Regions from separate parts of the Agromyces sp. NPDC057865 genome, predicted to be linked through region 2. Evidence: predicted binding sites of a transcription regulator. Region 2 holds the regulator's gene; the other holds the start of a gene.

Region 1 (4,208 bases), on a different contig from region 2:
GAGCTGCTTATGCCACCAAACCGTTCGTCATCGCCGCGACGAATCGCCTTGAGGACGTTGACCCAGCGTTCCTTCGACCGGGCAGGTTTGACTTTCCAGTCGAATTCAAACTGCCGTCGACCGTCGAACGCCTCGCAATTCTTACCGCGCAAGCGGCGTCGTTCAGCATCAGCGAGGCCGCGTGTCTGCCATGGCTTGCTGCCTCAAGCAACGGATGGTCTCCTGCGGAACTTGCTCTTATCTGGACGGAGGCCGACGGTTGGCGTGCTGCTGACCGCAGAGCGCACGTAACTCTTGAAGACATTGTGCGGGGTTACGAGCGAGCACGGGATCAACATTCAGTGATTCTTCGTGCAAGTGACTCGGTAAGTGCGAAAGGCGCGTAGGGGTGGGCTTCCTTTGGTGGCGGCGAGCGGAAGTTTCGCCGATTCGCGAGTTTGTATATCTGAACGAAGTCAGCGTTGAGAGCCTCCTTGCCTCTGTTGACGGAGAGATTCTGGTCGAAAGCACGCGCACGAGCTCACGGTCAACGGAGGTCGGCGTCTCGGGGTCTGTCGACGGTCTGTTCGAACAAGCGAGCTTTTCCCCGAGTCTCAAGAATGTTCGGGGACGACAGGTTCAAGAGCTCCGGAAGTCAGTAGCGCAATCCGCATTTGCCAGGTTCAGGCAACGAAACGCGCATCGATTCGCGATTCAGGGGCTTGGAATGACGAAGTTGCGCCGGCGCGACGTGGCGAACATCGCGCGACGGGACGCCAAGTCGCTTCGCCGCTGGAAACAAGGTATCCCGCTGACCGAGCTCGAACGGGGCGCACTCATCGAGATCGACTCTGACCTCACAGCCGCAGACATCTTCCGGGTGAGGACGGCCATGGTCGCTGTCTCAGACGTGATGGAGGCATACCCGACGTTCCTCTCATTAGAGCAACGAGAGATATTCAAGACCACGCGACCGTTGACGGACCTTATCGATAGGTTGAACGGGGGCGCAATACCTGTGGTCGGACACAAACCGAAGCTCGTGATTGAAGAGATCGAGGACGTGGAGTGGCTCGTCGCAGCCCTCCCGGATGAGTCCCCCTCGGGGCGGGGCGTCACGATCGACAGCGTTGTCCAGCCGCAATGGTTTTGGGGGGATCCGGGGCGAACCCTCTTCCAGAACCACCGGTTTCGGGTTTTGTGCCGTGTGGTTTCGGCGACCCTTTCGCCACGGGCGGCAAGCTCCTATGTTGGCACGATACTGCGGACCATCAATGATGAGCTCGCCGAGACCGTAGATGGGCTCGGACCAATGTTCTTGGGCGCGCTAAGGAATGGTCACCAGCGAGGTAATAGGGTCACGTCGACATCCCACGAGCTGTTCGATTGGTACGTGACGGCTTTATCAGCGCATGCTGCGCCCTCCATCGACGATGTCGAAATTGAAAGGATCTCGGGGTCGTTCGATGTTTCCACGGCCAACTTGACCGTCGATCAGCAGTTGCGACTGTTCCGGTCGATCGACGACGTCGTATTCGCAAGTGCGCCCGATGTTTCTGAAGAAATAAAGGCTGCCCTTCGCGACGAGGCGCGCACCAAATTCGGCTTGTGGCCGTGGGCTTCTGGGGCCGCGTCGGTGGCTCCGCAACCAGATGAACATCTGGAGTCTCAATACCTAGAAGTCGAGATCGTCGCTGTCTACTGGTAGCCCCGCAGGGCAACATCGTCCGCGGCCTGCTGAAGCCCGTACGCGCCGCGGACGGAATCAAACGCGACGGGAATACCCACGCCCCCACGGCGTTGAACTTGAGCGTACTCAACTCAAGTTCCCCAGGAGGACTAGGTGCCCGAAGACTTCAGCGACACCGGCGCGAACTCGTTCGACGAGTTCCTCGCCCGGTATCTCGCGGGTGAGCAGGCCAGGCAGGCGCGGTCGATCGACCTCAGCCGGTTCCTGACCGCGCGCACCCAGAGCATCCTGCAGCGTGCCGGCAAGTTCGCGCTCGAGCGCGGACAGACCGAGCTCGACGCGCTGCACATCCTGCGCGTCATCGTCGAGGACGAGGCGGTCACGCAGGCGATCCAGCGCATCGGCGTCGCGCCGGAGCGCATCGTCACCGCGACCGAGGCGCGGCTGCCCGCGGCATCCGAGACTCGCATCGACGAGCTCAGCGAGCGCGCGAACGCGGCCACCATCACGCCGTCGGCGTCTCGCGCGCTGTTCCACGCGTACCAGGTCGCGAGGTCGAGCGGCTCGACGTACATCGACCCCGAGCACCTCTTCTTCGCGCTCGTGCTGGGGCAGGATGCCCCTGCGGGCCAGGTGCTGGCGCGCGCCGGCGTGACCGCCGAGGCGCTCACGGAGCAGATTCGTGAGGGCGTCGAGGGTATCGGTGACGAGGGTCTCGATACGCGTCCGACTGCGTCGGGCGCTACTCGACCAGCGGACAGCGATACTCCCATGCTCGACAAGTTCGGCATGGACCTCACCGAGCGCGCCCGCGACGGCGAGCTCGACCCCGTGATCGGACGCGTCGACGAGATCGAGCAGACGATCGAGATCCTGAGCCGCCGCACGAAGAACAACCCCGTGCTGATCGGCGAGGCCGGCGTCGGCAAGACCGCGATCGTCGAGGGCCTCGCCCGGGCGATCGTCGAGCAGTCGGTGCCCGAGGCTCTGCTCGGCAAGCGCGTGATCTCGCTCGACCTGCCCGGCATGCTCGCCGGCACCCGCTACCGTGGCGACTTCGAGGAGCGCCTCACCAAGACCATGGAGGAGATCGCCGCGCACAGGGGCGAGCTCATCATCTTCATCGATGAGATCCACACCGTGGTCGGTGCGGGCGGCTCGGGCGACGGCGGCACCGACGCGGGCAACATCCTCAAGCCGCGCCTCGCGCGGGGTGAGCTGCACCTCGTCGGCGCGACCACGCTCAAGGAGTACCGCCAGATCGAGAAGGACCCGGCGCTCGAGCGTCGCTTCCAGCCGGTCAAGGTCGGCGAGCCCTCGATCGAGGACTCGGTGCTGATCCTGCAGGGCCTCAAGCCTGCGTACGAGCAGCACCACGGCGTCGAGTACACGGATGCCGCGATCCGCTCGGCCGTCGAGCTGAGCGCCCGCTACCTCAGCGAGCGCGTCCTGCCCGACAAGGCCATCGACCTCATCGACCAGGCCGGTGCGCGACTGCGCCTGCGCCTCGGTGTGAAGGTGGACGTGTCCGAGCTCATCGGCCGACTGGCCGAGCTCGAGGCCGACAAGAACGCCGCCGTCACGGCCGAGCACTACGAGGAGGCGTCGCGCATCCGCGACGAGATCTCGAAGGTGCAGGACAAGCTCGACGACGCGACGGCCGACGCCATCAAGCGGGGCAAGGTCGCGCAGGCGCAGGCCGGCTTCGACGGGCTCAGCCAGCAGAACGAGACCATCATCGACGAGGCGCAGATCGCCGCGGTGATCTCGCGGGCGACCGGCATCCCGGTCAACCGCCTCACCGAGGGCGAGCGCGAGCGCCTCGCCGAGCTCGAGCAGGAGCTGCACGCCCGGGTCATCGGGCAGGACGACGCCGTGACCGCCGTCGCGCGCGCGGTCCGCCGCAACCGCACCGGCATGGGCGACGCGAAGCGTCCGGTTGGATCGTTCCTGTTCCTCGGCCCGACCGGCGTCGGCAAGACCGAGCTGGCGCGTGCGCTGGCCGACCGGCTGTTCGACGACGAGGGTGCGATCGTCCGCTTCGACATGAGCGAATTCGGCGAGCGGCACACCGTGTCGCGGCTCGTCGGCGCCCCTCCCGGCTATGTCGGGTACGACGAGGCCGGCCAGCTTACCGAGCGCGTTCGTCGGAACCCGTACTCGATCGTGCTGTTCGACGAGATCGAGAAGGCGCACCCCGACGTGTTCAACCTGCTGCTGCAGGTGCTCGACGACGGTCGCCTCACCGACGGCCAGGGTCGCACGGTCGACTTCCGCAACACGGTCGTCGTGATGACCTCGAACCTCGGCTCCGAGTTCCTCGCGTCGCGGTCGGGTGCGCTCGGCTTCGTGGCGTCGACGGATGCCGCGGCGAACGGCTTCTCGTCGCAGGACGACGTGCGCCAGCGCGTCATGGGCAAGCTGCGCGAGGCCATGCGCCCCGAGTTCCTGAACCGCATCGACGAGATCGTGCTGTTCACGAAGCTCACGCAGGAGCAGATCGCCCAGATCGTCCGGCTCATGCTGGGCGCGACGGTCG
Region 2 (4,208 bases):
TCAGGTGCAGCGCGGCATCCGGCGCCGGTTCGCGCTCGACGTAGACCAGCACACCGTTGCGCAGCGTGAGGTGGAAGCTGCGGCCCAGGTCGGTGAGGGTGAGGTCGAGCGCCAGGTCCAGGTCCCACGCCCGCGGACCGTCGACGCGGATCGCGACCGCGTCGAACAGCTGCTCGGGGGTGAGCTGGGCGAGGATCGCCGGTGCGGCGGTCGAGGTGGGGGTACCGAAGTTGCCCTCGCGGAGCTCGGTCGCACCGGAGAGGAAGAAGTTCCGCCAGGTGCCGTTCTCCGCCCCGTAACCGAGCTGCTCGAGCGTGTCCGCGTAGAGGGCCCGCGCACCCTCGTGCGCGGCATCCGCGAACACCGCATGGTCGAGCAGGGTCGCCGCCCATCGATAGTCGGCCGCGTCGAACGCCGCCTGCGCGAGCTCGACGACGCGGTCGATGCCGCCGATGGCGTCCACGTACCGTTCCGCGAGCGCCTGCGGCGGGTGCGGCCAGAGACGCGCGGGGTTGCCGTCGAACCAGCCCATGTACCGCTGGTAGATCGCCTTCACGTCGTGGTTGACCGAGCCGTAGTAGCCGCGGGCGTTCCAGGCGTTCTCGAGTGCGGGCGGGAGCTCGAACGCCTCGCCGATCTCGGCGCCGGTGAGGCCCTGGTTGAGCATGCGGAGCGTCTGATCGTGCAGGTAGGCGTAGAGGTCGCGCTGCGTGGACAGGAACCGCACGAGCTCGTCGTTGCCCCAGGTCGGCCAGTGGTGGGAGGCGAACACGACCTCGGCGCGGTCGCCATAGCGCTCGATCGCCTCGGTGAGGTACTGCGACCAGACGTGGGGATCGCGCACGAGCGCTCCCCGCAGCGTGAGCAGGTTGTGCAGCGTGTGCGTGGCGTTCTCGGCCATGCACAGCGCCTTGAAGCCCGGAAGGTAGAAGTGCATCTCCGACGGCGCCTCGGTACCGGGCGCCATCTGGAACTCGATCTCCACACCGTCGATCACGTGCGTCTCGCCGGTTTCGCGGATGTCGAGCGTCGGCACGATCATCCCGGGCTGGCCGGTCGAGGTGGTCTGGCCGAGGCCCGCGCCGACCTGGCCCTTGGGTCCGCGGTCGAGCCGCGCGCCGTACATGTACCCGGCACGGCGGCCCATCGCGACGCCGGCGTACACGTTCTCGGCGACCGCGTGCTCGACGAAGCCCTCGGGCGCGATGACCTGTACGTCGCCGGCGTCGACCTGTTCCTGCGTCACCATCCCGAGCACGCCGCCGAAGTGGTCGATGTGGCTGTGCGTGTGGATCACCGCGACGATGGGGAGATCGCCACGGTGCCGGCGATACAGGGCCAGCGCCGCGGCTCCGGTCTCCTTCGAGATGAGCGGATCGACGACGATCACGCCCGTGTCGCCCTCGATGAAGGACGTGACCGACAGGTCGAGCCCGCGGACCTGGTAGAGGCCGGGAACGACCTCGTAGAGGCCGTGCTTCGCGACGAGCTTGGACTGGCGCCACAGGCTCGGATGCACCGACGTCGGCGCGTCCCCGTCGACGAAGTCGAACGACGAGGCATCCCACACGACCGTGCCGCCCTCGTCGCGCACGGCCGGATCGTCGAGCGTGCCGACGAAGCCCCGATCGGCCGCCGCGAAGTCGGCGTCATCGTCGAACGGCAACGCCGCCAGCGCCGCCTGGTTCGCCGCCGTGACGGCCTCGGACGGTTCGCGCTGTTCCATGTGTGCTCCTTCCCCCGGGGAGGTCCCCCGGAGCGAGCCTCGCGCACGACCGTCGGGGGCGCAAGGAAACAGCAGGAGGTCGAGGACTACTCGCGGTCGAGCGGCCGCCACACGACGAGGGCGTTCTCGCGGCGCATCCGAGTGCCGGTGCGGAGCGACACGATGTCGCCCGCGGATCCGGCGGCGAAGACCCGGCGGCCGGGCCGGTTGAGCATCTCGTCGGCGAGCGCGGCCTCGAGCTCGCGCACGCGGGCCCGCAGGCCCTGCACCTCGTCCTCGAGGCCGAGCACGCGACGGATGCCCTCGAGGCTCACGCCCTCGCTCGAGAGCTGCGCGATCTCGCGCAGCTGCATGACGTCGCGCATCGAGTACCGCCGCGACTTGCCCGCCGTGCGGGTCGGCGAGACGAGCCCCATGCGGTCGTACTGCCGCAGCGTCTGCGGGTGCATCCCGGCGAGGTCGGCCGCCACCGAGATCACGAACAGCGGGCTCGACTCGTTCATCGCTGGCTCCTCGCCTTCGCGAGCAGCTCCTCACGCGGGTCCTCGTCGGGCAGGAGCGCCGCGAACTCCTCGAGCTTCTCGCTGGCGTCCTTCGAGAGGTGCGACGGCACGGCCACCTGCACGACGGCGAGCAGGTCGCCCGTGCCCTTCTTCGTCTCGACGCCGCGACCCTTCACGCGCAGCACGCGTCCGCTCGGGGTGCCTGGCGCGACCCGGAGCTTCACGGGTTCGCCGCCGAGCGTGGGCACCTGGATGGTGGCGCCGAGCGTCGCCTCGGCGAACGTGACCGGCACGGTCACGCGCAGGTTGAGGCCGTCGCGCTCGAACACCGGGTGCTTGCGCACGTTCACGGTGAGGATGAGGTCGCCGGACTCGCCGCCGTCGGGCGACGGGTGGCCCTTGCCGGGCAGCTTGATCTTCTGGCCGTCGGCCACGCCCGCGGGGATGCGCACCGTGATCGGCTTGCCCTCGGCGGTCTGCAGCGTGATCTGGTCGCCCTTGGTGGCGGTGATGAAGTCGAGCGTGGTCGACGCGGTGACGTCGCGGCCCTTCGTGGGGCCGCCGAAGCCGCGGTAGCCGCCGCTCGGCGTGCCGAAGCGGCCGCCGCCGAACAGGCCCCCGAGCAGGTCGTCGTAGTCGCCGCCCTGCTGGAACGTGTAGCGCGTGCCGCCGCCGGCGCCCCCCGGGCCGCCGAACATGCCGCCGAACACGTCCTCGAAGCCGCCCGCACCGCCGGCGCCCGGAGCCGTGAACCGCGCGCCCGTGCCCATGGCCCGGATCGCGTCGTACTCCTTGCGCTCCTCGGGATCGGCGAGCACGGAGTGCGCCTCGCTGATCTCCTTGAAGCGCGCCTCGGCCGCGGCGTCGCCCGGGTTCTGGTCGGGGTGGTACTTGCGCGCGAGCTTGCGGTACGCCTTCTTGATGTCGCCGTCGCTCGCGTCCTTGGAGACGCCGAGCACCTGGTAGAAGTCCTTGTCGAACCAATCCTGGCTGGCCATCGGCACCTCCTCTTCTGAGTCTGTCTGATGAACCGGTGGTCGAGGAGCGCCCGGCTGAGCCGGACGCGTATCGAGACCTCTGAGCGTCTCGATACGCGTCGCCTTCGGCGGCGCTACTCGACGACCGGGATCACTCCTGCGGCGTCTTGACGACGACCTTCGCCGCACGCAGCAGCGTGCCGCCGAGCAGGTATCCCGTCTCGACGACGTCGCCGACCGTGTCGGTGTCGACCTCGTCGGACGGCTGCTGGAAGATCGCCTCGTGCCGCGTCGGGTCGAACGGCTCGCCGACCTCGCCGAACGGGGTCAGCCCGAGCTTCTCGACCGCCGCGCGGAGCTTCGCCGCGATGGTCGCGAAGGGCGCGTCGCCCTCGAGGTCGCCGTGCTTCTCGGCCCGGTCGAGGTCGTCGAGCACGGGCAGCAGCACGGACACCGCCGCGCCGACCGCACGCTCCCGCTCGACCTCCCGGTTCGCCTCGGTGCGCTTGCGGTAGTTCGCGTACTCGGCGGTGACGCGCTTGAGGTCGGCGAGGTGCTCGTCGCTCGGCTCCTGCACCTCGGCCTGCGCCGCGTTCAGGATGTCGTCGACCGTGAGCACGTCCTCGTCGTCGGGCTCGGCCGATGCGGCATCCGTCGCCTCGGCCTCACCCTCGCCCTCGGGATGCCGAACCGCACCCGTCTCGGGGTCGATCCGCCGCTTGTCGCGGATGATCGGCTCGTCGTGGTCCTGGTTCTCGTCCGTCATGGCTACTTCTTCTCGTCCTCGTCGTCGATGACCTCGGCGTCGACGACGTCCTCGTCGGAGGAGCTGCCGCCGTCGGTGCCGCTGGCGGAGGCGTCCTCACCGGGGTTGCCCGGATTCGCGCCGGCCGGCTGCTGCTGCGAGGAGGCGTAGATCGCCTCGCCGAGCTTGCCCTGCGACTGCGAGAGCTTGTCGAACGCCGACTTCACGGCCGCGTCGTCGTCGCCGGCGAGCGCCGA

Evidence for each region. Region 2 encodes HspR, which represses chaperone genes until heat shock. Its sites were predicted from a motif close to AAGTTGAGTCNNNNNGACTCAACTT; they were not measured.
Region 1: ACFVN5_RS15145 (ATP-dependent Clp protease ATP-binding subunit) is a predicted target of HspR. The motif match lies at 1,783-1,807, and genes of this name have one in related genera.

What each region holds. Positions count from the first base shown of each region.
Region 1 is NZ_JBHVMJ010000003.1:469,637-473,844, forward strand. It holds gene ACFVN5_RS15135 (ATP-binding protein) at 1-386, shown strand, start outside; gene ACFVN5_RS15140 (hypothetical protein) at 707-1,687, shown strand; gene ACFVN5_RS15145 (ATP-dependent Clp protease ATP-binding subunit) at 1,823-4,208, shown strand, end outside.
Region 2 is NZ_JBHVMJ010000001.1:579,237-583,444, reverse strand. It holds gene ACFVN5_RS02660 (alkyl/aryl-sulfatase) at 1-1,726, opposite strand, end outside; gene ACFVN5_RS02655 (heat shock protein transcriptional repressor HspR) at 1,813-2,229, opposite strand; gene ACFVN5_RS02650 (DnaJ C-terminal domain-containing protein) at 2,226-3,227, opposite strand; gene ACFVN5_RS02645 (nucleotide exchange factor GrpE) at 3,358-3,972, opposite strand; gene dnaK (molecular chaperone DnaK) at 3,975-4,208, opposite strand, start outside.